DNA from 2 places in the Vallitalea sediminicola genome. Region 1 is predicted to be linked to the other one. Evidence: predicted binding sites of a transcription regulator. Region 1 holds the regulator's gene; the other holds the start of a gene.

Region 1 (17,392 bases):
TCATTTCATCTATTCTTTCTAATCTTCTTTCAGACCTAATAATTGATTTTAGTGAAGGTTTTGTTACTGGATGTTTAGCAACAAAAATCGTACAACAATCTTCATAAGGTAAAATTGAAGTTTCATAAGTATCAATCTTTTCACTTATCTCAATTATTTCTTGTTTATCAAAACCTATAAGAGGTCTAAATACTGGCATATTACAGACAGAATTAGTGGCATTTAGGCTTTGTATTGTTTGAGATGCTACTTGTCCTATACTCTCACCAGTAACTAACGCAAGGGCACCATATTTTTCAGCTAGTCTTTCAGCTATAATCATCATTACTCTACGCATAATGATTGTTAATTGTTCATGAGGACATTGCTCATAGATATATAGTTGAATATCTGTAAAAGGTACAACATTAAGATTTATTCGCCCTGAATATTTAGAAACGATCTTAGCTAGATCAACAACTTTCTGCTTAGCACGTTCGCTGGTATAAGGATGACTATGATAATATACAGCATCTAACTTAACCCCTCTTTTAGCTACTAGATAACCTGCTACAGGTGAATCAATCCCTCCTGATAGCATAAGCATAGCTTTACCATTAGAACCTACAGGCATACCGCCTAAACATTTAATAATCTTAGAATAGATATATGCTCTACTTCTTATTTCAACCCATACTTTTACCTGTGGTTTTTTAACATCAACTTTCAGCTCAGGAAGATGATCAAGTAAATATGATCCTACTTCACAACATATCTCCATAGAATTAAGAGGATATCTTTTATCTGCTCTTCTTGCTTCAACTTTGAAAGTAAAGTTAAAGTCATCATATTCATCTTTCATATACATAAGTGCTGTTTCTTTTACTAATTCAAAATCCATATCCTCAAGAACAATTACAGGACATATCCCAACAAGCCCAAATATTCTTGATAATCTATCTACAACTTCGTCATAATCATATTCAGAAAATGGTTCTATGAAAATTCTTCCTTGCTCTTTGCTAACTTTAAAATCACCACATGGTTTAACCGCTCTACGTATATGATCTGCAAGTATATTTTCAAATATATATCTATTTTTACCCTTAATCGCAATCTCACCATATTTTACTAAAAAAGCTCTTTTTAAATTACTCATTATATAATCCATTCCTTCCAAAAATACATTTTCTTTAACAATTTTTATTTTAACTAATGTCTAACAAATTTCCTTAATAACGGTACTATTTCCTTCAATTCTTCAATACACTTATCCAATTCTTCTATTGTATTATTAATACAAAAACTGAATCTTATTGTAGATAGAGCTTCTTCATTATTAAGCCCTATTCCTTGCAAAGGTCCTAATTTAGAAGGTTTATTAGATGAACATGCTGAACCTGTAGATACAAATATATCTTTCTCTTCAAGGCTATGGAGTAACACTTCACCTCTAACTCTATTAAACCTTATACTTAAAATATGTGGTGCACCTTTATCTACATCTATTCCATTCACAACTGTATCTGTAATTTCATTGGTAATTCTATCTGCTAAATGTTTTTTTAATTTATATAGATGTTCTACATTAGAATCCAAGTTATCATACATACTCTTCGCTGCAAGACCAATAGCTGCAATTCCAGGTACATTCTCTGTACCAGATCTAATACCGCTTTGTTGATATCCTCCATATATTATTGGATTTATCTTAATGTTATCATTAATATATATTACTCCTACTCCCTTTGGTGCATGGAATTTATGACCACTTATACTTACCAAATCAATATCCCATTTTTTAGGATAAATATTTAGTTTTCCAAAGGATTGTATAGCATCTACATGAAAAATAGTATTTCTATTTTTCTCTTTGATTAATCTTCCAATCTGATCTATTGGCATAATGGTACTAATCTCATTATTAACATGCATTATGGATACTAGAATAGTATCTTCACGTATGCTGTCTCGTAATTGGTCTAAATTAATAAGTCCTTTATCATCAACTGGTAATACTGTTATCTCATAATCATTATCCCCCAGATAATTTATTGTATTCTTAACTGAAGAATGTTCTATTGCCGTAGTTATTATATGTTTACCTGATCTTTTATACGCATCTGCTACACCAAGTATGGCAAGATTATTAGATTCTGTACCACCTGATGTAAAATAAATTTCTTTTTGATTTACTTTTAATATTTTAGAGAATATATCTTTTGACTTAATAATATATTTTTCAGCTTCAAATCCTTTTTTGTGTAATGATGAGGGATTTCCGTAGTCTTCCCTAAACACTTTGCTCATTTCTTCTATGACATTTTCAAAAGGTTTTGTAGTAGCCCCATTGTCCAAATAAATTTCCATTCTAAGGCATCCTTTCACTTTCAATTACTTAATTATAGTTTGGTTCATATTAATATAAAACACACGTAAGATAAAAATTTAAGAAAGATATACTATATTAAACTCTTAAAGCTTAATATAATATATCTTGCCCAAAACCACTAGTCATTTTATCTTTATTCGATAACCGCATATTCATAATTACTTGCGGAATCTTTACTATTTATTCGCAACATTCTCTATAGCTTGCACTACTCTTGATTTCTGGAATGGTTTAACAATAAAATCTTTTGCTCCATTTTTTATAGCTTCTATAACCATAGGTTGTTGACCCATAGCTGAACACATAATTACTTTTGAATTAGGACTTGCCTTAAGTATCTCTGGAAGTGCTGTCACACCATCCATTTCAGGCATTGTGATGTCAAGAGTAATTACATCTGGTTGTAATTCTTTTGCCTTAGTTATTGCCTCTTTTCCGTTATTAGCTTCTCCACAAATATCAAAGTCTTCTTCTGCCAACATTTTCTTTAAAACAGTTCTCATGAAAATTGCATCATCAACGATTAATACTCTTAATGCCATACTATTCCTCCTCAAGTTGAAACATTAGTAATGATAATATAGCTAAACCTGCTGTTTCTGTCCTTAGTATTCTTTTCCCCAGTGTTATGATGTTAGCCTCACTACTTTTAGCCTCTTCTATCTCATCAAGGCTAAATCCTCCCTCAGGACCTATAAATACTCCAATCTTTTTACATTCTAGATTGTTAATGAATTCTTTTGTTTCTGTTATATTTTTAGCATTTTCATAAGGGACAATAGTTGTATCCAATTGCTTAGTATATTCAATTGCTTCTTCAAAATTCATTATTTCATTTACTATTGGAATAATACCTCGTTTGGATTGTTTTGCAGCAGACTGAGCTACCTTATTCCATCTAGCCAATTTTTTAGTCCCATTTTGTTTATTTATTTTAACAACGCTTCTTTCAGTAATAACAGGAATTATTTCATATACCCCTAACTCTACTGCTTTCTGCACAATTAATTCCATTTTAGCTTGTTTGGGTAAAGCTTGAAAAAGGTAAATTTTTGTCTTTAGCTCGGTAACCGAATGTGTCTTTTTGACTATTTTTGTATTTATATAGTCACCTTCAATATTATTAATTATACAATAATAATCATTACTATGTCCATCACAAATTACAATTTCGTCATTTTTATTCATTCTAAGTACATTTTTAATATGTTTTACATCATCACCAATAATACGAATTTCATCTTCAATAATTTGGTTAGGTTCTACAAAAAATCTATGCATATAAAACACACTTTCCTTTCAAAAGTACATAGCAACAATAGCTGCCCATTCTCCCATTTCTTTAATTTCTATTATTTTAAAGCCATTAGTTGACAGAGCATCTTTTACATCTTCTACTCTATCTAATATAATTCCAGAGGATATGAAAATACCATTAGGCATCAGGTATTTAGATACTCCCTTTGCCAATATCATTATTATATCTGCCATAATATTAGCAACTACCATATTTGCTTTAATATCTACTAATTTTAGTAAGTCACCATTGATTACATTAACTCTATCATCTACTTTATTAGTAACAACGTTTTCTTTGGCAGCTTTTACAGCATTTTTATCAAGGTCAACACATGTCACTTCTTTAGCTCCTAATTTAGCAGCTGCAATTCCTAATATTCCACTTCCACAACCTACATCTATCACCAAATCATCATTTGATAAATATTTTTTAATCATACTAACACACATGGAAGTAGTCTCATGTGTTCCTGAACCAAATGCCATCCCTGGATCTATCTCTATTATAACATCATCATGAGTTTTTCTTGTGTACTTTTCCCAAGTCGGTTTAATTATTATATTGCTATCTATCTTAAAAGGCTTATAATATTTTTTCCAATTATTAGCCCAATCTTCATCATCTATGATAGTTGATTCGATATTGCTTGCTCCAACATCTAGATATTTGCCTATATCCATTATTTTAGCTTCTATTTCATCTATTGTTTCAGCAATATTCTCTTTATCAGATAAATAAAATCTAATATAAGTATCTTTATCATTATCAATAACCCCATCTTCAATATAATCAACTATTATTTCTTCCATGTCTTCATTTGATAGGGTATTGTCAACTACTTCTATACCTTCTATACCTTGCTCAGTAAGCATATAACTTACCGCTTCAATGGCTTCATCATTGATATAGACTTTACACTGTGTCCATTTCAATATATTACACATCCTTCTAGTACGCCATAATATTTATCGTATGTAGCCTATCATTTAATCAAAGGCATCCATTACTTTATCATACCACTTTTTTTTCTTACCGTCTTTGAAATCTTTAACGTTTTCTCCAAAAGTAGATGAAAATTCTTTTAGTAATTCTTTTTGTTTGTCATCTAATTTTTTAGGAACATCCACGACCACTGTAACATATTGGTCTCCTCTAATCTTGGAATTCCTTATATGAGGTACACCTTTTCCTTTTAACCTGAATCTAGTATGTGTTTGTGTTCCTTCTTTTATTTCATACTTTACATTTCCTTCAAGAGTAGGCACTTCAAGTTCTGCTCCAAGTGCTGCTTGAGCAAAAGATATAGGTAACGTATAAAAAATGTCAACCCCTTGTCTTTCAAAAAAGTCATGAGGTTTTACATATATAGTAACCAATAAGTCTCCTCTAGGTCCACCATTAGTCCCTGGTTCGCCTTTTCCACTTAATCTTATACTTTGACCATTATCAATACCCGCAGGAATATCTACAGATATTTTTTTTCTCTTTCTTAAATATCCTGTTCCTCTACAAGTTGAACATTTTTCTTTTATTACTTTCCCTGTTCCACCACAATTATTACATGTTTTAACGCTAGTTATATTACCAAACATAGTCTGTTGATTATATCTAACTTGACCTGAACCTTTACAGTGTGAACAAGTTTCTGCTGTTGTACCTTTTTTGGCACCAGTACCTGAACAGTCTTCACATGTTTCTGAAACCACCATATCAATTTCTTTTTCTACACCAAATACCGCTTCTTTAAATTCCAAAGTAACAGAAGTTTTTAGACTAGCACCTTTAGTTGGAGCATTAGTATTTCTTCTGCGGCCTCCACCACCAAAGAAATCTCCAAATATATCTCCAAATATATCTCCAACATCTGAGAAATCAAAGCCTTCTGCTCCGCCGCCGCCGCCATTACTAAATGCTGCGTGACCAAATTGATCATATTTTGATCTTTTTGCTGAATCACTTAAAACCTCGTAAGCTTCTGATGCTTCCTTGAATTTATGTTCAGCAGATGTATCACCCGGGTTCATATCAGGATGATATTGCTTTGCCAATTTTCTATATGCTTTCTTTATATCAGCATCATTGGAATTTCTCTCAATACCTAATATTTCGTAATAGTCTCTCTTATCTGCCATAATTCCCACCTACCTCTTTTATGATTAATTTTGAATTATATATTTTTCCTTGATTTATAAGTTAAGTAGAACTAAATAATTACTGGCTCTATAGCAATTCTTTAATTCAACTTTTATATAATAGTATTAAATTCACCACAATATATATTGTCAATACAAAAAAGACGCCTCATAAAAGATATCAATTATAACGAAAATATCTTTATAAGAATCATTATATATTGTGGTCAAAATATCACATTTATCACGTATAATAAAAAATTTACGTTTATAATATATATATTCTTTAGAAAAGCCAAAGACCAATGTCTTTGGCTTTTTTACAATTTTATATTTTACACTTCTTTGAAGTCTGCGTCAACCACATCATCATCATTATTTTGTTGTTCTTGATTTGGTGAAGCTCCTTGGGCATCTTGAGCACCTGGTTCTGCACCTGGTCCAGCACCTGCAGCTCCTGCCTGTTGATATAATTTAGTTGATAACTCTGTGAAAACAGTCATTAATGCTTCTTTTGCTACTTTGATTTCTTCAATATTAGCATCTGTCATATTTTCTATAGTTGATTTACCAAGTACTTCTTTCAACTTAGTAACTTCAACTTCTACTTTTTCTTTTTCAGCAGCGTCAACTTTATCGCCTAAATCAGTTAATGTTTTTTCAGTTTGGAATACAAGTGAATCCGCTTCATTTCTTACATCAATAGCTTCTTTTCTCTTCTTATCTTCTTCTTCAAAGTTTTGAGCTTCGTCAACTGCTTTGTTAATTTCATCATCAGATAAGTTAGTACTAGCTGTAATTGTAATATGTTGTGTTTTACCTGTTCCAAGGTCTTTAGCTGTAACATTAACAATACCATTTGCATCTATATCAAAAGAAACTTCAATCTGAGGAATTCCTCTTCTTGCTGGTGGAATACCATCTAATTGGAATCTTCCAATTGTCTTGTTGTCTTTAGCAAATTCTCTTTCCCCTTGAACTACATGGATATCAACAGCAGGTTGGTTATCCGCAGCAGTTGAGAATACTTGACTCTTCTTAGTAGGAATAGTTGTATTTCTTTCGATTAACTTAGTAGCTACACCACCTAAAGTTTCAATACCAATTGATAAAGGAGTTACATCAAGTAATAAGATATCGCCTGCTCCTGCTTCTCCTGATAATTTACCACCTTGAATAGATGCACCGATTGCAACACATTCATCTGGATTAATTCCTTTAAATGGTTCTTTACCTGTTAATTTATTTACTGCATCTTGTACAGCTGGAATACGTGTTGATCCACCAACTAATAATACTTTATCAAGTTCAGATGCTGAAAGACCTGAATCTCTTAATGAATTATTAACAGGACCCATTGTTTGTTGAACAAAGTCAGCTGTTAATTCATCAAATTTAGCTCTAGTAAGTGTAATATCCAAATGTTTTGGTCCTTCTTGTGTAGCAGTGATGAATGGTAAGTTAATATTAGTTGTTGTTGCTGATGATAATTCTTTTTTAGCTTTTTCTGCTGCTTCTTTTAATCTTTGAACAGCCATCTTATCATTAGTTAAATCTATACCATCTGAAGTCTTGAATTCTTTTATAAGGTGATTCATAACACGTTCATCAAAGTCATCTCCACCAAGTTTGTTATTACCACTTGTAGCTAATACTTCAATGACACCGTCACCGATTTCAATGATAGATACATCAAATGTTCCACCACCAAGATCATAAACCATTATTTTTTGTTCATTTTCATTGTCAAGACCATATGCTAAAGCTGCTGCAGTAGGCTCATTGATAATTCTTTTTACTTCAAGACCAGCTATTTTACCTGAATCTTTTGTTGCTTGTCTTTGACTATCTGTGAAGTAAGCAGGAACTGTAATAACAGCTTCTGTCACTTTTTCACCTAGATAGCTTTCTGCATCAGCTTTTAATTTTTGAAGAATCATTGCAGAAACTTCTTGAGGTGAATATTTTTTATCATCAATAGTTACTCTAAAATCAGTACCCATATGTCTCTTGATTGAAGCTACTGTTTTATCTGGATTAGTAATCGCCTGTCTTTTAGCAGGCTCTCCTACCAATCTTTCTCCATTCTTTGTAAATGCAACAACTGATGGTGTTGTTCTAATACCTTCTGCATTAGCAATTACTACTGGCTTTCCACCTTCCATAACTGCAACACATGAGTTAGTTGTACCTAAGTCAATTCCAATTATTTTACCCATTTAATTTCCTCCTTCATATCAATACACTCGTCAATAGGACGATTATTATTTTTAATAACATCTATATATAAGATGCACAATATCATAATCATGCATTCTATATTTTTATTTTAGTAATATTAATTTACTACTTTTACCATGCTATGTCTTAAAACTGAATCATTGTACATATATCCTTTTTGGAATACTTCTGCAACTACATTTTCGCCCAAATTTTCATCATCAGCGTGGGTAACGGCGTGATGGAAATTAGGATCAAACTCATTTCCTTCAGCTTTAATTTCCTCAACTCCAAGTTCATTAAGAGCACTTATAAGTTGTTTGAATATCATTTCTACACCTTGAGTAAAAGGTAACTCCTTTTGTTCTTCTGATATACTATCAAGTGCACGTTCAAAATTATCTACAATCGGCAATAATTTATCTAATGTTTCTTTAGCTCCATTTTCATACATCATGGATTTTTCTTTTATAGTTCTTTTTCTAAAGTTATCAAATTCTGCCATTGTTCTTTGTAATTTATCTACATATTCGTTAACTTCATTTTCTTTTTGTTTCAGTTTTTTATTCATATCATTTTCTCCAGTAGAATCTTCTTCTAATTTTACATCTTCAACATTTTCTAAATTTTCTTCTGAATCTTTTTGACTATTATTTTGTTCAACTTCTTCTTCATTAATTTTTCCATCTTTGATTTCTTCTTCTTTAGCCACTATATAACCACCTTTCTATTTTAACTTGTTAATAATATCTTCCATCTTTGACATTAAACTAGAAAGAGAACCTATGGTATTTTCATAATCCATCCGCTTAGGACCGATAATACCAATAAATCCAATATTCTCTTCACCAAGCTTATAGGTTGTAGTGATTAAACTACAATCTTTCATTTCATCAATAACATTTTCATTACCAATAGTAACTTTTATATTAACACCATTTTCTTCTAATACAGTATAGACCATATCTTTTAGAACTTGTTTTTCTTCAAGTCTATGTATTAGATTGGTAGCTTTTGAAATATCGTTGAATTCTGGAAACTTAAGTATATTAGTTGCACCAGATGTATAAATCTCTGTGTCATCAACAGATTTTATCGTATCAAATATTGCATCTAATACTTTATTAACAATGTCTGCGTTATTTCCAGCAAAATCTTTGAGTTGTTGAATTAACGGTAAATTAATTTGTTCTAGTGTAAGTCCATATAACTGCTCATTAAGCACAAAAGTTAATCTATTCAACATTGTTTGATGTACTGGTTCATTAATATTAATCATATAGTTTTTAATAATATTACCATCTGTAACTATAACAGCCAGTATTCTTTTCTTTTGTATGCCTATCAATTGTATGTTTTTTATCTTAGCTTTATTAATCTGTGGTGATGAAACAAGCGTAGCATAATTTGTTTCATTCGCAAGCATCTGAGCAATATTTTTCAACAAGGATTCAATCCTATCTACTCGTTGAAACAGCTGTTCTATATACAAACCATTATTAATTTCATCATGATGAAGATTCATGAGTCTGTCAACATATAGCCTATACCCCTTATCAGATGGTATTCTACCTGCAGAAGTATGAGGTTGCAATATAAGACCTAACTCTTCTAGATCAGACATTTCATTTCTTATAGTAGCTGGACTTATTCCTAAGTCATATTTTTTTGAAATTGTCCTAGAACCTACTGGTTCAGCTGTATCAAGGTAATCTAATATTACTGCTCTAAGAATTTTTATTTTTCTATCGTTTAGTTCCATATTCGCACCACCTTCTAATAGCTAAAATAATAAAAACATCAGTCATACTTAATAATAAATATTAATAAGTACAGTATGGTTAATATGTAACATCAATAAACTTCACGAAACTCATTTGATATTTTTCTGTTAGCACTCTGCTCTAATGAGTGCTAATGCTTGAAATAAAAATATCACTTGCAGATAGATTTGTCAAGTAATTTTACGAAATTTAATTATTTTTTTTATGAGAAACACATTTGTGATATCTTTTAATCCCTATGTTTATGCCCATAATAGCTAAATTAATCAAATAAAAACATAGCTAATGCAAAATTACTAACATCAATTCCCTTAGGGGTTAATTTCAATCTAAATCTATCATCAGTTATTAGTCCTTTTTCTATAAGTTCTTTTACAACCTCTTTATAATAATAGTCTATTTCATGTCCCCATCTATTATAAAAATCAATTTTGTCTATACCCTCTAATAATCTTAGCCCTAAAAACATATATTCTTCAATTGAAGTCTTTTTACTGATTTTATTAGTACCTTCCTTAAGTTTTTCAATATCCCCATTGATATCTATATATTTAGTAATATCATCAATATTTTTATAGCGAAACCCTTGAAAATATGAGGAAGCTCCTAACCCCAGCCCTATATATTCTTCTTCTTTCCAGTATACCTTATTGTGATAACATTCTTTATCATCCAACGCATAATTAGATATTTCATAGTGTTTATATCCATTCTCCTGCAACGTATTATGAATCAACCAAAACATATTACGTTCTACATCTTCACTGGGTAGATCAAGTTTATTATCCTCATATAACTTAGAGAAATTAGTTCCTTCTTCGATTATTAATGAATAATAAGATATGTGTTCTGGTTTAAGATTGATAATCTTTTTCAAATCATTTTCTAGGTCACTGATATTTTGGTTTGGTAAAGCAAACATTAAGTCAATATTTATATTTTTAAAACCACTATTTTTAATCAAATTATAATTTAGTAAAAATTCATCCCACGTATGGATTCTTCCTAATTTTTTTAATAATTTATCATTACATGATTGCAATCCAAGACTTATACGATTTACACCAGATAATAAAAGTGTTTCTATTTTCTGTTCATCAAGGGTCCCTGGATTTGCTTCTATTGTTATCTCAGCATTCTCATGGATATTATAATATAATTTTAGGGAATCAAATATTTTTTTTATATCAGCGCATGACAGAATAGACGGTGTACCACCGCCTACAAATATACTTTTCACGCTATATTCTTTTGTCATTTCGCTATAATTTTTTATCTCATTAATTAATGCTTTTACATATTCCTTTTTTACATTATCTTTATTATCAAATGATAAAAAATCACAATAATTACATTTACTTTTGCAAAAAGGAATATGAATATATAAGCTAATATTTTTCATCTTAAACACCTAATCATCTAACTTAAGCACACTCATGAAAGCTTGTTGAGGCACTTCTACATTACCTACCTGACGCATTCTTTTCTTACCTTTTTTCTGTTTCTCAAGAAGTTTTCTTTTTCTTGATATATCTCCACCATAACATTTAGCAAGTACATCTTTTCTCATTGCCTTTATAGTTTCTCTAGCGATTACCTTATTACCGACAGCTGCTTGTATTGGTATTTCAAATAGATGTCTAGGTATTTCTGTTTTCAATTTCTCAGCTATTTTTCTTCCTCTATCATATGCTTTATCAACATGAACAATAAAAGATAATGCATCTACGACTTCTTTGTTTATCAGTATATCCAGTTTTACAAGTTCAGATTCTTTGTACCCGACTAATTCGTAATCAAAGGATGCATAACCTCTTGTCCTGGATTTCAAAGCATCAAAGAAATCATATATTATTTCATTCAGTGGTAGTTCATAAGTCAGCATAGCTCTTGTTGCTTCAATATAGTTCATGCCGAAATATTCTCCACGTCTTTCTTGGCAAAGCTCCATTACTGTTCCTATATAATCTGTTGGAACCATAATCTCAGCTTTTACTATAGGTTCTTCCATAGTCCTTATCTCTGAAACATCTGGTAAATCAGTAGGGTTAGCAAGGTCAATGACTTCACCATTATTTTTGTAGACTTTATATATAACACTTGGTGCAGTTGTAACTAAATCAAGATTATATTCTCTTTCTAAACGCTCTTGTATGATTTCTAGATGTAGTAGTCCCAAGAAACCACATCTGAATCCAAAACCAAGAGCTATTGATGTTTCTGGTTCAAAATTAAGTGCTGCATCATTTAATTTCAATTTATCTAATGCATCACGTAAATCTTGGTATTTGGATCCATCCGCTGGATATAAACCACAGAAAACCATAGGGTTAACATTTTTATAACCTGGTAAAGGCTCACATATTGGATTACTAGCATCTGTTATAGTGTCCCCAACCTTAGTATCCTGAACATTTTTAATACTGGCTGTTATATAACCTACAGTACCTGCTTGCAAAGAATCAGCTGGTATAAATTGTCCAGCTCCAAAATACCCTACTTCAACTACTTCAAATTCTTTTTCAGTAGCCAGCATACGTATTTTCATGCCCTTTTTAACGTTTCCTTCTTTTATCCTGCAAAATACTATGACGCCCCTATAAGAGTCGTATAAAGAGTCGAATATCAACGCTTTCAATGGTGCATTAATATCTCCCTTGGGAGCTGGTATCTCTGCTACGATTTTTTCAAGCACACTTTCTATGTTAATGCCTTCTTTTGCAGATATCAACGGTGCATCTTGTGCATCTAATCCAATGACATCTTCAACCTCTGCTTTTACCCTATCAGGTTCAGCACTAGGTAAATCTATCTTATTAATTACTGTAACTATCTCTAGATCATGTTCCAGAGCTAAATATACATTCGCTAATGTTTGAGCTTCAATACCTTGTGCAGCATCAACCACAAGAACAGCTCCTTCACATGCCGCTAAACTTCTAGATACTTCATAGTTGAAATCCACATGTCCAGGTGTATCAATAAGGTTAAATATATACTCTTCACCATCTTTAGCTTTATATACCAGCCTGACGGACTGAGCTTTTATTGTTATACCTCTTTCACGTTCTAACTCCATATTATCTAAAACTTGAGCCTGCATTTCTCTAGCAGTCAATAGTCCTGTTAACTGAATGATTCTATCTGCTAATGTTGACTTACCATGATCAATATGTGCAATTATACAAAAATTTCTTAAATTATCCTGTTTAAATTTTGCCACAGACCAACATCCTCCTTAGCCCATTTTCTGTTGGTTATTATAGCATATATATATATAATTTAGCAACAAAATATATTTTTAAATTAATAATGGTTTAATGTTTTATTTTATGACTTCATATAAAATTTTCGCTAGAGGCTCCATAGCATTCATTGCTTCACTAACTGTATTTGTCTGAGCACCTACCTCAATTAATAAAGATTTTGGTTTTAGATGTAGATTATATCTATATCCCCTGAGATATATTTTTCGAGTAAAATTAGGATACAGTTCATTAGCTTTCAATTGCATCTGAAAACTAAATGCCATATTATCAACAACATACTTATTAGGCATTACTGGATATAAGGCTAACCCATTAAAAAACATGATTTTAGCGGTTTGTTCTCCATTAAGCTTATTAACTAACCTTACGTTACCTCTAACTCCATCCCTATGAATATCAATCATAACTTCTATAGAAGGGTTCTTTTTAATTAAATCTTTTAGCGGTGCTTCAATTCTCTGATAAGCTTCATCCCTATCAATTTTTCCATTAATAATATCATATTCTTTTCTATGATGAAGAACTTTTATTTTATATTTTTCTTCAAGTATACGTGCTAATTCATCTCCTACTCCTACAACAGTATCTTCTTTTTTACCCTTTACACTATCCACAAAACTTTCTTGTGAATGGGTATGGTAAATTAACACTTTTGGTCCATCTCCACTCATATCTATGGACATATCCTTGCTTAAGAATTTATCAATAGGAAATTTATCTTGTGTCGGATTAATACTAGGATCAAATGTGTATAAGTTCGATTTTAAAAAAGAAAAACTATTAAGTTGCTCCATAGAATAATTAGTTGTATTGACTACAGGTATCTGCTGTTCCAATGTATGAGATGAAAAAAAGCTTTCATCATGTTCATAGTGTTCCAAATCATTTTGGAATGTTTTATCTTTTTGGTTGATTTTAGGATAATTCTCAGAAGCAGTACAATAAGAATAATCACTCTCGTTCATTACAAATGAAATAAGAGGAATATTATATCCGTATAATGCCTCGATTTTATTATAATTACTTATATCTAAGTTGGTCTTGTCATTACTCTCTAGATAATATTCAACCGAAGGATTAACGGAGTGAATTATTCTAGTAAAAAACGATGAATCAATATCAGAAAAAACGAGATTCTTAAAGCTAATCATCTCGTTAGTAAAATATAGTCCAAATAATTTTATTATAATTATAATAGATAATACTATTAACACTGCCATATAAACAAGTGAAGCTTTTTTGTTTTTCTTAAGTAGATATGCTTTATTCATTTAATCACCCTTATCCTTGCAGTGGACAGTCTAATTGCTTTCTTATTTCAACATGTCCTCATTAAATTAACATCTTATAAAAATATATTTTTGGACAAGGGGATTTATTACAAAAACTATAAAGTTATCCGTATTCCTACGATAAAAACTTTGTAATTTCATCAAATTCTAGATTAGGCTGCAACATTATATTCAATGAAGACGCTATTATGTTACTTAACCTTTTAATAACCGCATCAATCTCTTTTGGCGTAACAAATAAATTACCAACATACGGATAAAGAACCTCTTTTATCAACTGATATTTTTCTTGTTCGTTGAAACTATTAATCATGTCAGCTATTTCCGTATTTTCTTTTGCTTGCTTTTTCATCTCTACAAGTAATTCTTCCATAGTATCATTTACTATAGTTGCAGCATCGACTACTGTTGGAACACCAATAGCTATTACTGGGACGCCCAATGACTCTTCTGTAAGCCCTTTACGTCTGTTACCAACACCAGAACCAGGATGAACTCCTGTATCTGCAATCTGTATAGTAGAATTGACTCTTGTAGTTCTTCTAGAAGCAAGAGCATCAATTGCTATTACTAAACTAGGCTTGATCTTATTAACAATACCTTGAACTATTTCAAACGTCTCCATACCCGTTTGTCCCATGACACCAGGTATAATCGCACTAACCTTATTAAATCCATCCTCACCCTCAGGTTCTCCGAATTCTTGAAAAAGATGTCTAGTAACCAAAACATTGGAGACTGCTCTAGGTCCAAGTGAGTCTGGTGTTACATCTCTATTTCCAAGACCTACGATTAAAACTGTCATATCTTTATTAACTTTTGCTAAATCACCTAATTGTTTCGCTAATTCTCTCACTATCTCTTCATGAGCTTCTGGTGCATTTTGCTTCATCATTTCACATTCCATAGTTACATAGCTACCTATAGGTTTATTTAGTGCTTTTGCTCCATGTTCGTCAAGAATATTTACTTTTGTTATAGATAACTCAATATCCTTTATGTTATCTACTATTACTTCAACTCCTTTTATCTCAATATCTTCTTCCCCAACCATCTCTCTAGCTTCAATAGCTAAATCGGTTCTGACATTATATCTTTGTTCTACTTGCTCTAATTTTTCTTTACTATTGTTATCCATCAAAATCAATTCCCTTCTAAAGATTATTGCATACCGTTTAGAAAATATTTTTTCCAATTATTTTTTATATATTCATTGACTTATCATGCATTCTATATTAAAATACAAGAGTATGTTTATGTGCGATATTTATTTGAAGTCCACAAAAGACTTTAAGACTATAATGAATGGTCTATAAATAAATGTTTAGTTTCCTTTATTCCCACTGCGAAACAAAAATATTTATAAAAATTTTGGAGGTTATTTCATTGGCAAATATTAAATCAGCAAAAAAAAGAATTAAAGTAACAGAGACAAAAACTGAGAGAAATAAAGCAATAAAATCAAGAGTAAAAACAGAAACTAAAAAGGTTTTAGCTGCTGTTGAATCCGGAGATAAGACAACTGCTGAAAAACAATTATTAGTAGCAATTTCTTTTATAGATAAAGCTAAAACAAAAGGTATTTATCATAAAAATACTGCTGCAAGAAAAGTTTCTCGTTTAACAAAAGTCGTAAATAACGCATAATCAAAAGCCGTACAATTGTACGGCTTTTTTATTTGTCGTTTTTTATAAGAAAATTAATCAGCTATACTTCATTATAACAACTTCCACACCTATCCTAGCATCGATTTTACCGATTTTGATATTACTATCTGTCTCCAAACAGTCCTTCAATGCTTCTTTCAAGTTATCGGCAGTTAAGTTTTTACCCTGACGCAAACATTCTCTAACAATGAATGGCGCAAGTTTAATCTTGCTTCCTATATCTCGTTCACTTAATCCTTTTTCATGTAATAATTTGCTTTGCAATATTAATCTGAATTGACGTATCAACATGAATAATATTCTTCCTGGTGGTTCCTTAGCAATTATCATATCGTGATATAATAATACTGCTCTCTCTCTTTTGTTTTGTCCCATAGCACTTACTAACTCAAATATCTTGTTCTCTATACTTCTTGTACATATTTCATCAATGGAACCTCTTGTAACAATATCTTTATCCTGACAATACATAACCAGCTTTTCTATTTCATTATTTATGTTCGCCATGTCAGTTCCTACTGTCTTCAAAAAATGTAAAGCTACACTTTTCTCAATTTTTTTCCCGGAACCATGTAATTTTTGACCAACCCATTTAACCAAATCATTCTCAGTCATTTTATTAAAACTTGCTACATAACCCTCTTTATTAATCAGTTTATATAACTTACTTCTTTTATCAACCTCATCTTCTAGAAAAATCACTGTTGTAGATTCTGGTATATCAGTAATTCTCTCTGATATAGCAAGTGAATTATTACTTTTCCCCTTGAATAATTTAGTATAGCTTACAACAATAACTCTTCGGTTTGCGAAAAAAGGTAAAGTCTCGATTGCACCAAATAACTTATCAACATTCATATTATTTTTATCAAAATAATCATAATTCATAGTTTGATCAGTATCAATTAACAATCCATCTATTAATTTTTTTAAATAAATCTCTAATAAATATTTTTCTTCTCCATAAAATAGATATACATTATGATATTCGCTACTTTGTAGTTGTTTTTTTAAACCTTTCATATTCTGCTCCTAAAATTTTCATTTTACTCCCAAAAAGATCTGTTTATCACTGTAATATGTATTGATACCCATGTTATATCCATCTGTTTTAATGGTAATTGCTCCATCTGTGGATGTATTAAAAATAGGTATATCATTTTTCATATATCTCTCAACAATTTCTTTATGGGGATGTCCAAACCTGTTGTTCCTACCGGAACTTATTACAGCTAACCGTGGCTTAACATATTCAACAAACTCTTTTGTTGATGAACTGTTAGAGCCATGATGGGGTACTTTAATTATATCACTGTTTAAATAATCTGTATATTTATTGTTAATTTTTTCTTCTTC
Region 2 (17,392 bases), on a different contig from region 1:
TAGGAATACCAAACGCTCTATCCAAGCTTACATCTGAGAAAATAGCTAAGGAAGATTATTATAACGCACACTATATTTATAAATATTCGATGATTATAATTAGTATATTCGGTGCATTCATATCATTGTTTATGGTACTTGGTGTAGATCAAATTATTAATATGGGTGACTGGCCTGATGAATCCAGATATGTAATATATGGACTAGCTGTGTCCCCTGTATTTATATCTATCACAGGAGCTTTTAAAGGATATTTTCAAGGTATGCAGATAATGGTGCCTACTGCTTTGACTCAAATAATTGAAAACATTACAAAAGTAGTGCTAGGTATTGGTATTACTTATATGCTCATACAAATGAATCATAGTGTACCATATTCTGTAGGTGGAGCAGCACTTGGAACATCCTTAGGATTTTTAGTTTCTACAATATTTATTATTTTATATTATATTAGAAAAAGAAAACAAATTAATAAACAGGTTTATGCTACTTTAAGTAAAAATCATATTAAATTTGGAGAAGTTGCAAAAAAACTTGTAGTGATTGCTATTCCTATAACGATTGTTTCTGCGGCATACTCTATCATGAATTTGATAGATTCTAGTACTATATATAAAAGATTAGGAGCTATCTTTATTGATAAACAACAAGCGGTTGATATGTATGGACAAATGGGTAATGCTTTTACAATAATCAATGTACCCTTAACAATAAGTTTGGCGCTTATGATTAGTATTGTTCCTGCTGTATCAGTCGCAGTTGCTAAGAAAAATACTGCTGATTTAGTAGCTAAGATAAAATTAGCCATCAGATTTGCACTTTTACTTGCTTTACCAGCAGCAGTAGGGCTCTTTTTGCTTGCTGAACCGATTATGGAATTACTGTATCCTACGTCAGCAGGTTATGAGTATTTAATGTTATATGGTATTTGCTTAGTATTTATAATACTAGGACAGGCATTAGCAGGTATTTTACAAGGAATGGGTAAATATTTTTTCCCATTGGCATCTCTTGCTATAAGTGTAGTTATAAAAATCATAATAAATTATTATTTAGTAGCAAGTGATTTACAATTAAAGGGAGCAATTATTGGCTCAATATGTTATTATGTGGTATATGTCTCATTAAATTATTTAATGATCAAAAAAGAAACTAAACTAAAACTTGATGTTAGTAAGATAATAATTAAACCCATATTATCAGCAGGAATTATGGGATTAGGAGTTTATGCAATTTATCATGGTATGTATAAGCTGATTAATAGTAATACATTATCAACTCTTCTAGCTATTATATCTGGCATGATTATATATGTGGTTATGCTGATATTAACAAAATCGCTACAAGAAGAAGATTTTGCATTCATCCCTAATAATGAAAAGATTGTTAGTAAACTAAAAGGTATGAAACTTATTAAATGACAAGAGAGGAAAAGTAATGGATAATACAGAATTGATTTTAGAAGGAAGAAATGCTATAACAGAAGCTTTAAAAGCTGATAGAAGTATAGATAAACTTTTTATTTTAGATGGTAAACATGATGGACCAGTAAAAAAGATTGTTTCCGAAGCTAGAAAAAAGAATATAGTTGTTAATTTTGTGAGTAAAGATAAATTAAATGATATCTCAGTAACTAAAAAACATCAAGGCGTGATAGCTTATGCAGCAGCATATGATTATGTCGAGGTAGAAGATATTATTAAGTATGCTAATGATAAAGGTGAAGCACCTTTCATAATAATCTTAGATAGTATTGAAGATCCTCATAACCTAGGTGCAATTCTTAGAACAGCTAATATTGCTGGTGTACATGGTGTAATAATACCTAAGAGAAGAGCGGTTGGATTAACAGCTACAGTAGCCAAAACTTCAGCTGGTGCTATAGAACATACTAGAGTGGCAAGAGTAATTAATGTCGCTAGGACTATTGATGAACTCAAGAAACAAGGTTTTTGGATAGCCTGTGCTGATACGGAAGGAGAACTTATGTATAATGTTGATTTAAAGGGTTCCCTTGCTATAGTGATTGGTAATGAAGGAGAAGGAGTTTCAAGAAATGTAAAAGACAAATGTGACTTTATAGTCAAAGTACCAATGAAGGGTGAGATAACTTCTCTCAATGCTTCAGTTGCAGCAGGTATACTAACTTATGAAGCTCTTAGACAAAGAGAATATAACTAAAATAATGCTATAATATAGCTTTTGAATTATCATCTAACCACTATATGTTTATATAGTGGTAGAGATACTATAATAAAACCTAACGAAAATTCTAATAGAACTATTCTTAATTTCAACACGAGTTGGTTGTATTCTAATCAAGATGATGAAAATTATAAATCTATTACTTGTGATGAATCAAGATTTATATCAACAGTAGCTCAAATCTATGTAAACGGTACCCATATCAGATAATGGTAATGGCATAAGAGAGATTACCATTAAAGAATGCTGTAATTACATTTACAAACTAGAAATTATATAGTATACTTAAATATGCTTTCAAATTAACTTGGAAGGCGGATATGTTTTGACACGAGAATTTCTATTAGTAGATGGATACAATATTATTTATGCTTGGGACAAGCTAAGAAAAGCAGTGGAAGAAGAAAGTTTGGAAATAGCCAGAAAAAAGTTATTGGACACAATGTCTAATTATCAAGGTTATAAAAAAATCAAAGTCATAGTTGTATTTGACGCACATAGAGTAAAAGGAACTAGAAATATAGGAAAATATAATAATATAGATGTAGTATTTACAAAAGAAGTTGAAACAGCAGATCATTATATTGAAAAAGTTGCCCATTCAATAGGCAGAGATTATAGAGTAAGAGTTGCTACATCAGATGGTTTAGAACAAACTATAATACTAGGAAAAGGTGCAAGTCGTATATCAGCTAGAGAATTACATAATGAAGTTAATAAGATAGAAAATGATATTAGAAAGAATTACATTGAAAAAGTTCAAATTGATAATAATCGTTTAGAAGGTCACCTAGACCCTAAAGTTTTAGAGTGGATGGAAAAGATGCGTAGAAAATGATAGAGGGGTTGATGTAGTTGGATTATGCTACTTGGTACGACGATTCATATGTTACGTATTCAGATGAACAACTTGTGGAATTAGTGCGAGAAGGAGATAATGAAGCTCTTGATTATTTAATGAACAAGTATAAAATTTTAGTTGAAAAGAAAGCAAAGTCATATTTCTTAATTGGGGCTAGTAGAGATGATATTATTCAAGAAGGTATGATTGGACTCTTTAAAGCAATTCGTGATTTTAAAGAAGAAAAAACTGCGTCCTTTTATTCTTTTGCAGATTTATGTGTTACTAGACAGATAATATCTGCTGTAAAGGCATCAACTAGACAAAAGCATCTTCCGTTAAATTCATATATTTCATTAAATAAACCTTCTTATGAAGAAGAAAATGATAAAACGACTTTAATAGATAAGATGCCTTCTAGAAAAATAATTAATCCGGAAGATTTATTGATTGGACAAGAGAATCTAAGTATTATTGAGCATGAACTCAATGAGAGACTTAGTAAACTGGAAAAAGAAGTTTTACAAAGTTATATATATGGTAAAAGTTATGTTGAAATTGCTGGTAATCTAAACAGACCTGTGAAATCCATAGATAATGCATTGCAGAGAATTAAGAAAAAAGTTGAACTTATCTTGATAGAAAAGGGAGTATAATAATACTTGACAAATATTATAACTTATTATAAAATTAGTCGGTATGCTGAAGTAACTCAGTTCGGTAGAGTACTTGCATGGTAAGCAAGAAGTCGGCAGTTCAAGTCTGCTCTTCAGCTTTATTTGCCCAAAATTAAGGGTTAAACGTAAAAGGTGTGTATAAGTAAAATAGACTCAGTTTAGAAATTGTATTATCTAAACTGAGTCTATTTTTATATATTAGAGAAAGTCCCTTTAATTCTATATGTTTTTATTATTTAGTATTATCTGAAGAGCATATTTCAATTTCTAAGGCAAGTGTTTGAGGAGGTATTGAAGCAGTCATAATATTATTATGTTTTACAAGTAATTTATCTCCTTTGTCAATATCTGTAATATCAGCCTTTTTATCTGTAGCTTGATAAGTAATCTTAGTTTCTGCATTTATATGGAATATTATTGTCTGTTCTTCTCCATATCCTACAGTAATCATATGTCCATTTTTAGTTTCTTTAACTTCTGATACTTCACCTTCTATTTTATTTTCTTCTACTTGATCAGTATTTACGACATTGATTCTATAAGCATAAGTTTGAGGAGGTAAAGACCTAGTCATTTTAGAGTCATGTAGAACTACTAATCTGTCCCCTTCTTTTATATCTTCAACATTTAATTCTTTTTTAGTTGATGGATCAACGATTTTAGTATCATTGTTAACAAGGAATATTATACTGTTTTCTCCATATTTTACAGTAATCATATGTCCATTTTTTGTTTCTAAGATATTGCTCACATTACCATCAACCTTATTTCTCTCAAAAATATCAAAAGCGTCCTGATTAAAAATCTCTTCGAAGAATTCTACAGGTACATAAGTTGATTCATTAACTATTTCAGGTGCCATACCTAGTGGGAATGGAGCTACTTTACCTTTGAAATATGAATCTTTACCAATTGATATAGATGTCCATATGTTACCCTTTGAAACATCTACAGAACGTGTTTTACCATTCCATTTTACTTCATAGCCTAATCTTTCACATGTAAGTCTGAGTGGTAACATTAAATAACCATCTTTTTGATGTGCTAAACCTTCTACTCCTATATTTGTATTAACTAGAACAGGTTTTTCCATTGTTACTTCATTATTATAACAAATGATTTTTTGATCTGCCATAGCTTGTGAAGTTATTCCTGTTCCTAGTGTCAAAACTCCTGCCAAAGCTAATGCTACATAATTTTTCTTGTATTTCATATTATAATCTTCCTTTCTTTTTTAAATAATTATTTTACATTATATTAGACGGACTAGATTCTAAAAAGTTCCATATTTGTAATAAAATATATAATAAAAATTATTTTATATTATCATGGAACTTTTTATTTAGTTATTTCGTTTAATTAAGGAATAATAAATAAGGGAGGAATTGATGAAACAAAAAAATATTACTTGTTAACTATATAATAGACACAAACAATTATACTATACGGAGGTAAATGAAATGAAAAAAATAATAGCAATAATAACAATAATAATGGCAATGTCAGTAGTATTTGTAGGATGTAGTAAGGAAGATAACGATAAGGATAGCGGAAGCAATATTGAGAATCCTGATTCAGGAGATAAGGATGACGATGGAGATAAAGAGGAAGAAGTTAATGTTTCTGTAGATGATATAGCAGCTGCGATAAGAGAACAGATAAAACAAGATATGATTGAACAAGGTATGTCAGAAGAAGATTTTACTGAAGAGGGAGTAATACCTGGATATATTGATGGAGATTTAAAGTCAGAAGAAGAAAATCCTATGATAACAATTGAAATCAATAAGGAAGATATAGAAGAGGGCAGATTAATTGCACCAATGATTAACCTTAATTCTAATCAGATAATCATTTTGAAGGCATCAGAAGAATCAAAAGTCAGTGACTTACAAGCAGTACTAGAGTCAGTAAAAGAATCTCAAGTTGGTGTATGGGAACAATACTTACCAGATCAATATGAAAAAGTTAAAAATAATATTATCAAAACTAATGGTAAATACTTATTATATGTAACTTATGATAATCCAGAAAAAATAGAAGAAATATTTGATGACTTGTTAAAATAATTTATTAAATGGAAGGGGCTGCTTTTGAATTAGGGGTAGCTCCTTAATTTTACAATAAAGGTTGTTTGCATTTTATTAAATCGGCTAATAGGAGAGAACATATGGTATTCAGCAGTTTAGTATTTTTATTTATATTTTTACCAATAACTTTATTATTGTATTTTTTGGCTCCTAGAAAAATAAGAAATATAATTTTGCTAGTAGTGAGTTTGATTTTCTATGCTTGGGGTGAACCCATATATATTTTACTTATGATATTTTCGTCTATAGTTGATTATACCCATGGTATGTTAATTGAAAAGTATAGAAATCAGGATAAGAAAGCCAAATTGATAGTTCTATCATCTGTAATTATTAATTTGAGCTTATTAGGTTTTTTTAAATATGCAGATTTTATGATACTGAATATAAATAATATATTTGGTACCACTTTTGGGGAATTCAATCTACCTCTTCCTATAGGTATTTCTTTTTACACATTTCAAACTATGTCATATACGATAGATGTTTATCGTAGACAAGCTCCTGTACAGAAAAATCCTATAGCACTAGCAACCTATGTGACACTATTCCCTCAACTGATAGCAGGACCTATAGTCAGGTATCAAACAATAGCGGACCAGATTAATAATCGTCGAGAAACTATAGACAAGTTTGCAACAGGTTTAGAACGTTTTATATTAGGTCTTGGAAAAAAAGTTTTATTAGCAAATAATATTGGCTTATTGTGGAGTCAAATTCAAAATACTAGTTTTAATGATTTAACTGTTTTGACAGCGTGGCTAGGAATTATTGCTTTTGGATTTCAAATATATTTTGATTTTAGTGGGTATTCAGATATGGCCATAGGTTTAGGTAAGATGTTTGGTTTTGATTTTTTAGAGAACTTTAATTATCCATATATATCAACCAGTATTACAGAGTTTTGGAGAAGATGGCATATATCTCTAGGTAGTTGGTTTAGAGATTACGTATATATACCTATGGGTGGTAATAGAGTAAGTAAATTTAAAGTATATAGAAATTTATTTATTGTATGGTTTTTAACAGGGTTATGGCATGGTGCAAGTTGGAATTTTGTATTATGGGGATTATATTTTGGATTAATAATTGCTATAGAAAAAGCATTTTTATTGAAATATATAAATAGATTATGGAAACCTATAAGGCATTTATATGCATTACTATTAATATTAATTGGATGGGTCTTATTCTCTTTTGATAACTTCAGTGAGGGTATTGAATATCTGAAGATAATGTTTGGTTTTACTCATGCTCCTTTAATAAATAATCAATTTGTTTATTATCTATATACTAATGTGATACTAATTGTCATTTTAATATTACTATCAACGCCAATCATTAAGAATATATATGAAATGCAAGTTAAGAGAGAGAATGATTCAAAATTACAAACTATAGCAGTTCCTACAATATTGTTTATAATACTCTTCATATCAACTGCTTACTTAGTGGATTCAACCTACAATCCATTTTTATACTTTAGATTCTAACAGACTTCAAGGAGGTGACATTGATGAATAAAAAATCAAGTATAATTATTATTGTGATGTTTGTCATATTTGTGGTGGCAATCAATTTATTGAATGTTGTTACAGAAGATAGACATTTCTCAGAATCAGAAAATAGAATACTAGCTAAAAAACCTTCTTTAACATGGAAATCAATTAAAAATGGACGATTTACTCAAAAATTTGAGGATTATGTAACGGATCAATTCATATTTAGGGATTTTTGGGTTGGTTTAAAATCAGATAGTGAAAGGTTGCTCCTAAAACAAGATAATAACGACGTTTTTTTTGGTAACGATGGTTATCTATTAGAAAATTTTCCAAAACCTAAAAAAGAGGTTATAGATAAAAATATTGCAAATATAAATTATTATCAAAGCAAAATACAGGACATGAAAACATATGTTTTATTGCCTCCTACTTCAGTTAAGGTAAATGAAAATAAATTACCACTTTTTGCAACACCGTATGATGAATTATTGACTATTGATATATTCAAAAACAATTTGATGAATGTGAATTTTGTAGATGTATATGCATCTCTAGAAGATAAAAATGATGAGTATTTATATTTTAGAACTGACCATCATTGGACAATGAGAGGTGCTTATTATGCTTATGTCTTATTAGCAAAAGAGATGGGTATAACACCTATTCCTATAAATCAGTTTGATACAAAAATCGTATCTAAAGAATTCTTTGGAACATTATATTCAAAGGCTAACAACTATCGTGTTAAACCAGATTATATAGAAGTTTTTACACCTATTAAGAATACTAATGTTAAAGTTGATTATGTAAGTGAGAACAAATCTTCTAATTCTTTATATGAAGAAGAACATTTAGATACTAAAGATAAATATTCGTATTTTCTAGATGGTAATCATCCTATAGTTACTATAAAATCAGATGGAACTAATGGTAGAAAGCTTATTATATACAAGAATTCATATGCACATTGTTTAATACCTTTTTTGGTCAATCATTATGAAGAAATTCATATTTTGGACCTGAGGTTTTATAAATTGAATGTATATGATTACATCAGTGAAAATAATATAACTGAAACCTTATTTTTATATGATATATTGAATTTTTCTAAAGACAGTAGCTTGAATATATTGAATGTAAAATAATATATTTTGTTAAGATAAATATTTTACAATACTATAACCTCTTATAAAATGATAGCATCGTTCTAATCAATTTTATAGGAGGTTTTCTTATGATTAAAGTAAGAAAACTAAAATTTGGTTAGTAAAAGAAACTTTGGGTCAATGCACAGAACATTACGATAATAACAAGGTGTATAATTTCTTATATAAAGCAACTCTTGTAGAGGATTATATATGGGGATGGTGTATAGAAAAACCTAGTATCAGATTAATTGATAGTCCTTATAAATAGACAATATTTGATTTATTTTTATCCTTTTTCTAAAATACTATTAAATTATTAAGTCTAGGTCTATGAAATTTTTACATATTATGATATTATATACTAATAATAGGAAAAAATAGGTAGAAAATTTGTCGTATGAAAGATATACATAAGTAATACTTGATTGATTCTAATATACCACAATAGAAAAGGTGCATTTTATGAGTGATATATTTTCTGGACTAGAGAAATTAGGATTTAACAATATTGAAGCAATGGATATATTCGAAGATGAAAAAAAGAAGAGAGCTAAAATGAAAATAAAGAAAACATCTAAAATTTCTGCAAAAGATCTACTTTATGATAGGAAAGTATTATGTCCTGTTTGTGGTGAAAAATTTATTACAAGAACTGTAAGAGCAGGTAAAGCTAAATTACTGTCTATTGACACTGATTTGAGACCCAAATACGATATTATAACTCCATATGCATATGATGTCATCCTTTGTAATTGTTGTGGGTATGCTGCTCTGAGTAAATTTTTCAAAAAGATAACCGTAACTCAAGCAGATTGGATTAAAACACAGATTTCTAACAGCTATAGAGGAAGAAAGTATCCAGAGGAGTATACATATGAAATAGCTATTGAAAGATATAAATTAGCTTTGCTGAATGCTGTAGTAAAAAAAGTTAAAGCAAGTGAAAAAGCTTATATTTGTCTTAAAATCGCTTGGTTATATAGATGTTACACAGAAGAATTGGTGCAAAATGAGAATCCTTCTGATGAACTGATAGAAGATAACTATAAAAATGAAATGATTTTTATTGCAAAAGCTTATGAAGGATTTGTAAATACATATCAGAGTGAAGCTTTTCCAGTATGTGGTATGCAGGAAATGACAGTGATGTATTTAATTGGAGATTTAGCTAGAAAATTAGGGAAATTAGATGAATCGACTAAATGGGTATCAAAAGTAATAGTATCAAGAACAGCTAATGAAAGATTAAAAGACAAAGCTAGAACCATTAAGAATCTAGTAAAAGAACAGAAAAAGATTAATGCTAAAAATGACGATGAGCAAAATCAATGAAATTACAACTTGCTTAGAATGAAGTTAATAATAAAAAGGGTTGTCTAATAATACATTGCTAGTATTATATGTACAACCCTTTTGACGTCAATTAATTGACTTTTAGGCTATTAATTTTTAATATTGTTCTTATTAAAGCATCCTTAGAATTTTTCCAAGGTTCATCTGCAAATCTATAATCATTCTTCTGGATGAACCAATCAAGGTCTTCTTTTATGCGATTAAGGTTTTTAGTCTCAAGAGATATAATAATGTCAAGGAATGATTCAAGCGATGAATCATTAAGATACTTTGGCGCTTCATTATAGAGCAATGCAAAATGGTTTAAGCAAAACCCGTTACTTGATTTAACTACATCTATGAAAGATTTATCTTTTTTGATAAGATAAAAAAATGTATCTGTATATTTTTGGAATGTAGAGTTTATTCTATCGCAGATGTAACAACTGGATTCCTTTTCTTTTAGATATGTAAATACTTTTGTATCATTATTATCATTTTTGGAGAATAATTTTTTCTTGGATTTTGGATTATTAGATGAAATAAGATTTTCAATTTCTTTTTGCAAATTATCAAGATGACTATTAAGCATAAGAGCGAGGCCTAATCTGTTTTTATTGGAATACATTTTGGTTAAATGCTCATTACAAAATCCAAGATTATTAGTTTTTTCTCTTACATCTGTTTCCATATAAGATGGACCTAATACAAATTGGATTGTATTTTCTTCAAGAGTATTATACATATTACAAAAAGGACATTCACCGTTTTCTTTAAAAGAATCTATTACTGGAATTGTATATATTTTTTCTTTCATTTTTACACCCACTTGTTTTATAATATATTGTATATTCATATTTTTGCTTTTAAGCATATGGAATATATTGAGTATAGCATAAATACAGGTTCAGTGATAGAGTTTATTAGATACATAAGTTCGAAATTTATAGATTATTTAGGAGGTTAAATAATGGAATATACTGTAGAGAATAATAATATACTAGTTAATAATTACGTTGATTTTGATATTGAACATATCTTAGAATGTGGTCAATGTTTTAGATTCTATAAAAAATCTGATAAAGATTACTTGTTAATAGCTTATGACAAAGTATTAAGAGTTACCCAAGATGAGAATAATGTCATATTTCATAATACTAATAAAAATGATTTTGATACAATATGGACCAATTATTTTGATTTAGAAAGAGATTATGGAGATATTAAGAAAGTACTTAGTGATAAAGATGAACATTTACATAAAGCTGTTACAGAAAAAGGTGGTATAAGAATTTTACAACAAGATACATGGGAAGCTCTTATTTCATTTATTATATCTCAAAACAAAAATATAACACATATAAAAATATTAATCGAAGAACTATCAAAAAAATATGGTACTTATATTGGTGAAGAAGATAATATTAAATATTATTCCTTTCCTACTATAGAACAGTTATCTGCTGCAAGCGAACAAGATCTAAGAAATCTTAAAGTTGGTTTTAGAGCACCATATATGGTTGATGCGTGTAGAAAGGTCATAAGCAACGAAGTAGACTTAGATAGCTTGAGCTCCATGAAAATAGAAGACGCAAAGAATGAATTAATGAAAATTAAAGGAGTTGGTCCAAAAGTAGCAGATTGTGTATTGCTTTTTGGAGCGAAGAGATATGAAGTATTCCCAACTGATGTTTGGGTTAAAAGAATAATGGAGCATTACTACTTTAATAAGGATACTAAAATAAAAGCTATACATGAATTTGCAGTGGAGTATTATGGAACACTAGCTGGATTTGCACAACAATTCCTGTTTTATTATGCTAGGGATTTCAAGATTGGTAAAAAATGATAATCAAATTGTATAAACTATAGTAGTAATGGTGAAAATATATATTAGTTCTGATATATATTATAATGTCCAAGATGCCATTGCAAGCAGTAGATATAAAAGATTGGATAATGCTTTGATGTAATCAGGAGTAAATTGAAGAAAACAAGAGTATATTAAAGAACCAATGAGATGGTCTGGTGTAATGCGTGAAAATGGTTGAAATAAACATTTGCAATTAATTGCCTATTTTAATAATATATACCTTGAGATTAGCACTCGATTGAAGAGAGTGCTAACAACAGAAAAAAGAAAATATAAGAGATAATTATAAGGAGGTAAATAAAAATGAAACTAGTACCTTTAGGAGACAGAGTAGTTATTAAACAATTAGAGGCTGAACAAGTAACTAAATCAGGTATCGTATTACCTACTGGAGCAAAGGAAAAGCCACAAGAAGCAGAAGTAGTTGCTGTAGGACCAGGTGGAATGGTTGAAGGAAAAGAAGTGAAGATGGAAGTTAAAGTAGGAGATAAAATTATTTATTCTAAATATGCCGGTACAGAAGTTAAACTAGATGAGAATGACTATATTATTGTAAAACAAAGTGATATATTAGCAATTGTTGAATAATCATTGAATTGAAAGAATAAAAACGAAGAAAACAAGGAGGCTACATAATGGCTAAAGAAATTAAATTTGGTGCAAGTGCAAGAAGTGCTTTAGAAGCAGGAGTTAACCAATTAGCAGATACAGTAAAAGTAACATTAGGACCAAAAGGAAGAAATGTTGTTCTAGATAAAAAATTCGGTACACCACTTATCACTAATGATGGTGTTACTATTGCAAAAGAAATTGAATTAGAAGATGCTTTTGAAAACATGGGAGCACAACTTGTTAAAGAAGTTGCAACTAAGACAAATGATGTTGCAGGTGATGGAACTACTACAGCTACAGTACTTGCACAATCAATGATTCAAGAAGGAATTAAAAATATAGCTGCAGGAGCTAATCCAATTATTCTTAGAAGAGGTATGAAAGAAGCTACTAAGAAAACTGTAGAAGCTATCAAAGAAATGAGCAGTGCATTAACTGGTAAAGATCAAATCGCTAAAGTTGCAGCAATTTCAGCTGGTGATGATGAAGTAGGACAATTAATTGCTGATGCAATGGAAAAAGTATCTAATGATGGTGTTATCACTATTGAAGAATCAAAAACTATGGAAACTGAACTTGAATTAGTTGAAGGAATGCAATTTGATAGAGGTTATTTATCACCATATATGGCAACAGACATGGATAAAATGGTTGCTGACCTAGATAATCCATATATATTGATTACAGATAAGAAAATCAGTAATATTCAAGAAATATTACCTATTCTTGAGCAAATAATCCAATCAGGATCTAAGTTGTTAATCATTGCTGAAGATGTAGAAGGCGAAGCTTTAGCAACATTGGTTCTTAACCGTTTAAGAGGAACATTCAGCGTTGTAGCTGTTAAAGCTCCTGGTTTCGGTGATAGAAGAAAAGCAATGTTACAAGATATAGCAATCTTAACAGGTGGTACTGTAATTTCTGAAGAAGTAGGTATTGATTTAAAAGAAGCTACTATGGAAATGCTTGGTAAAGCAAAATCTGTTAAAGTTCAAAAAGAAAATACTATTATAGTAGATGGTTCTGGCGCTAAAGAAGATATTGATGCTAGAGTTAATCAAATAAGAGCTCAAATAGAAGAAACAACTTCTGAATTTGATAAAGAAAAATTACAAGAAAGATTAGCTAAGATGGCTGGTGGAGTTGCTGTAATAAAAGTTGGAGCAGCTACAGAAACAGAAATGCAAGAAAAGAAACTTCGTATGGAAGATGCTTTAGCAGCTACTAGAGCAGCAGTAGAAGAAGGTATTGTTGCTGGTGGTGGAACATCTTATATCCACGCTTCAAAAGAAGTTGCTAAGTTATTAGATAGTGCTGAGGGTGATGAAAAAACAGGTATTAAGATTATCCTTAAATCATTAGAATCTCCACTTCGTCAAATAGTTACTAATGCAGGACTTGAAGGTTCTGTAATTGTTAATAAAGTGAAAGAAGTAGATGTTAACATAGGATTTGATGCTCTTACAGAAGAATATGTTGATATGGTTGCAACTGGTATCATTGATCCAACTAAGGTAACTAGAAGTGCACTTCAAAATGCTACTTCAGTAGCTTCTACATTACTTACTACAGAGTCAGTAGTTGCAGACATAAAAGAAGATGAACCTGCTATGCCAATGGGCGGCGGAGCTCCAGGAATGGGCATGATGTAATTTAATATATAAGTATGATACAAAGCCATCAGTTAAAGCTGATGGCTTTTGTGATTTTATACAATGTATGTATTATATTTGATGAAAAATTCTATATTAGGAATTAAAGGTATTCGGTTTTTATGGTTGTATAGTGAAGAGTATTGTTATATAATGGATGTAATTGTACAATGTATTCATTAATTATTATTTTACAGCACAGAATGCAATAATAAACATAGGAGGAAAAGTATGGGTGATATATTTAATGAACAAATAGTTGAAAAAAGCAATTCTCTAAAAGACAATCTTCTTAGAGGGGCAATAATTGTTGGTGCACTAGTATTAATTATGATCTGTTCAATAATACCTGTTTTAGTAGGTTTCCTTATACCTATAGCAATGGTTATTATAATTGGGGTAGTTTTCTTGATGAGAAGACTTAATGTAGAATTTGAGTATATATTTACAAGTGGAGAATTGGATATTGATAAGATATTCAATAAAAATAAAAGAAAGAAATTTATTTCTTTCGATATCAGAAAAATAGAGATCATGGCACCTGTTAATAGTAAAGACCATGCTAGTGAATTATCTAATTGCGAAAAAGTCATTGATTGTAGTAGCGGTACTCAAAACAAGAATGTCTATGCTGCAATGATAGTAAGAAATGGTAAAAGAGAAAAAATTATTCTTGAGCCTAATGAAAAGATGATGAAAGCAATTAAGAAATATATTCCAAGAAAAATAATGCAGTATTAAAAAATATTTAATTAAATTAATAATTAATGTTGACAAATAAGAGTATTTTTGTTAAACTCACAAAATATATATTATTAAATAGTGGGAGCTATTAGTAGTTATCTGTATCATTTCCTACTATAAATAAAGAGGTTAGGGATAATGTATTCCTAATCTTTAATAATAAATAATTATATTTCTATTAAACAAATATAAAAGAATATTTTTCACTAATACTATAAAAATATGAAAAGAAAGAAAGAGAGGATTACAATGCATAAGATTGTGAGCGAAGGAATAACTTTTGATGATGTTTTATTAATACCAGCACATTCTAAGGTGCTTCCTAACCAAGTAGATGTTTCTACGAATTTAACTAAAAAAATTAAATTAAATATTCCATTTATGAGTGCGGGTATGGATACTGTAACTCAATCAAGAATGGCCATAGCTATGGCTAGACAAGGTGGAATAGGAGTAATTCACAAAAATATGTCTATAAGCAGACAAGCAGAAGAAGTAGATAAAGTAAAAAGATCTGAAAATGGTGTAATAACAGATCCTTTCTTTTTATCCCCGGATCATTATGTATATGAAGCGAATGCATTAATGGCAAAATATAGAATATCAGGAGTTCCTATTACTGAAGGCAAAAAACTTGTAGGAATATTAACAAATAGAGACCTTAGATTTGAAACTGATTTTAATAAGAAAATAAAAGAAGTCATGACTAGTGAAAATTTGATTACAGGTGCTGTTGGAACAACTCTTAACGAAGCGAAAGAAATAATGGGTACTCATAGAATCGAAAAACTTCCTATAATAGATACTGAAGGAAATCTTTCAGGTCTTATTACTATAAAAGATATTGAAAAGGCTATTAAATATCCACAATCAGCGAAAGATAGTCAAGGTAGATTATTAGTAGGCGCTGCTGTGGGTGTTACAAAAGATTACATGGAAAGAATAGATGCTCTAGTAAATGCTAGTGTAGATGTAATAGTTGTTGATACAGCTCATGGTCATTCAGAAGGTGTAATCAATACAGTTAGAGGAATAAAAGAAAAATATCCAGAACTTCAACTAATAGCAGGAAATGTAGCTACAGCAGAAGCAACAAAAGCCTTAATCGCAGTTGGTGTAGATGCAGTAAAAGTTGGTATTGGTCCTGGTTCAATATGTACAACACGTGTAGTATCAGGAGTAGGTGTACCTCAGGTTACAGCTATCTATGATTGTGCAGAAGCTGCAAAAGAATCAGGAGTACCTATTATTGCTGATGGTGGTATTAAATACTCAGGTGATGTTGTTAAAGCTATTGCAGCCGGTGGTAATGTATGTATGATGGGTAGTTTATTTGCAGGTTGTGAAGAAAGCCCTGGAGATACTGAACTATATCAAGGAAGAAAATATAAGGTATATAGAGGTATGGGTTCACTGGGAGCAATGGAAAAAGGAAGTAAGGATAGATATTTCCAAGAAGATGCTAAGAAACTAGTCCCTGAAGGAGTAGAAGGAAGAGTAGCTTACAAAGGTCCTGTAGAAGATACAATTTATCAGATGCTTGGAGGATTAAGAGCTGGAATGGGATACTGCGGTACTGCAACAATCAATGCTCTTAGAGAAGATGGAAGATTTACTAAGATCTCCAGTGCATCATTAAAAGAAAGTCATCCTCATGATATTCAAATAACTAAAGAAGCTCCAAACTATAGTGTTAGCTAATAGTTTTTATATCTCCAATCATAATGGTTGGAGATATTTTTAGTTAAAGGTAAAGAAAATTTTTTTGCATTATTAGGTAAAATATGGTATGCTATTACAAATTATATAGGAGGTATTTTATGAAGAATAAATTTGGTTTAATAATTGCTTTAGCATTGGTATTTACTATTACTAGTAATGTGTATGCTGGTGGATGGTATCCTGGTGCCAGTGATTGGGCTACTGAAGAATTGGATAACGCATCTCAAAACGGGATAAATAATGGGTATAGTGACTACAATTGTAATATTAACAGAGTACAATTTGCTGAACTTATAATGAATATGTATAATCAAATGACAGGTAAATATCCAAATCCTGTTCCTAGTAATACATTTTCTGATACTACTGATAAAAATGTTCTTATGGCAAATGCAGTAGGTATAATTAAAGGTAAAGGAAAAGGTATTTTTGCTCCAAACGCTCCAATTACAAGACAAGAGATGGCTATTATGATGAGTCGTTCAATTGATAGTATGAATATAGACTATTATAAAGGAGATGGAATTTTATCTGTAGTTGATAAAGATAGCGTAGCTGGTTGGGCAGTATCTGGTGTTGATTTTGCTTTTGAAAATGATTTTATGAAAGGTAATGGTACTCACTTTAAACCACTTGCTAATACACCTATTGAGCAAGCTGTTATTATAGTAAACAGAGTATATAATAAGTATTATACTAAGCCTATAGAGCCTAACGATTATTCTAGGGGATATGATGTATCTACTGAAAATAATAATATTTACGTAATATTTCATAATAATGATCAGAAAATTAAGATAGGTGAAGGCAATTATTATCAGATACTTGAATCAGATACTAGTAAATTATATTGCCAAAAGACAGACGTTGTATATAGATATAACTTTGAAAAGAATGAAGTTGATTGGAAATACGAACATGCATCTCTAACTGATTATACACTAATTAACGGTGGTAAGTATGATGGATATATTGTATTGAGGATATATACTAT

What was found. The regulator HrcA, encoded in region 1, represses chaperone genes, less so after heat shock. The targets are predictions, from matches to a motif close to TGTTAGCACTCNNNNNNNNNGAGTGCTAACA.
Region 2: a site for HrcA is predicted at 11,894-11,924, ahead of groES (co-chaperone GroES). Genes of this name have one in related genera too.

Annotation. Positions count from the first base shown of each region.
Region 1 covers NZ_BTPT01000013.1:45,534-62,925, reverse strand. The annotation lists gene thiI (tRNA uracil 4-sulfurtransferase ThiI) at 1-1,138, opposite strand, end outside; gene ACX6CF_RS05715 (cysteine desulfurase family protein) at 1,192-2,349, opposite strand; gene ACX6CF_RS05710 (response regulator) at 2,548-2,913, opposite strand; gene ACX6CF_RS05705 (16S rRNA (uracil(1498)-N(3))-methyltransferase) at 2,915-3,652, opposite strand; gene prmA (50S ribosomal protein L11 methyltransferase) at 3,671-4,603, opposite strand; gene dnaJ (molecular chaperone DnaJ) at 4,658-5,803, opposite strand; gene dnaK (molecular chaperone DnaK) at 6,139-8,022, opposite strand; gene grpE (nucleotide exchange factor GrpE) at 8,142-8,735, opposite strand; gene hrcA (heat-inducible transcriptional repressor HrcA) at 8,751-9,785, opposite strand; gene hemW (radical SAM family heme chaperone HemW) at 10,070-11,209, opposite strand; gene lepA (translation elongation factor 4) at 11,219-13,030, opposite strand; gene spoIIP (stage II sporulation protein P) at 13,133-14,347, opposite strand; gene gpr (GPR endopeptidase) at 14,484-15,506, opposite strand; gene rpsT (30S ribosomal protein S20) at 15,755-16,015, shown strand; gene holA (DNA polymerase III subunit delta) at 16,073-17,059, opposite strand; gene ACX6CF_RS05645 (DNA internalization-related competence protein ComEC/Rec2) at 17,078-17,392, opposite strand, start outside.
Region 2 covers NZ_BTPT01000009.1:131,897-149,288, reverse strand. The annotation lists gene ACX6CF_RS04285 (putative polysaccharide biosynthesis protein) at 1-1,421, shown strand, start outside; gene rlmB (23S rRNA (guanosine(2251)-2'-O)-methyltransferase RlmB) at 1,438-2,181, shown strand; gene ACX6CF_RS04275 (NYN domain-containing protein) at 2,531-3,043, shown strand; gene sigH (RNA polymerase sporulation sigma factor SigH) at 3,061-3,702, shown strand; tRNA gene ACX6CF_RS04265 (tRNA-Thr) at 3,748-3,821, shown strand; gene ACX6CF_RS04260 (stalk domain-containing protein) at 3,956-4,936, opposite strand; gene ACX6CF_RS04255 (DUF4358 domain-containing protein) at 5,184-5,792, shown strand; gene ACX6CF_RS04250 (MBOAT family O-acyltransferase) at 5,894-7,306, shown strand; gene ACX6CF_RS04245 (DHHW family protein) at 7,330-8,460, shown strand; gene ACX6CF_RS04240 (DUF2225 domain-containing protein) at 8,926-9,795, shown strand; gene ACX6CF_RS04235 (DUF6062 family protein) at 9,887-10,612, opposite strand; gene ACX6CF_RS04230 (DNA-3-methyladenine glycosylase family protein) at 10,766-11,644, shown strand; gene groES (co-chaperone GroES) at 11,972-12,256, shown strand; gene groL (chaperonin GroEL) at 12,304-13,932, shown strand; gene ACX6CF_RS04215 (DUF6106 family protein) at 14,164-14,673, shown strand; gene guaB (IMP dehydrogenase) at 14,926-16,377, shown strand; gene ACX6CF_RS04205 (S-layer homology domain-containing protein) at 16,497-17,392, shown strand, end outside.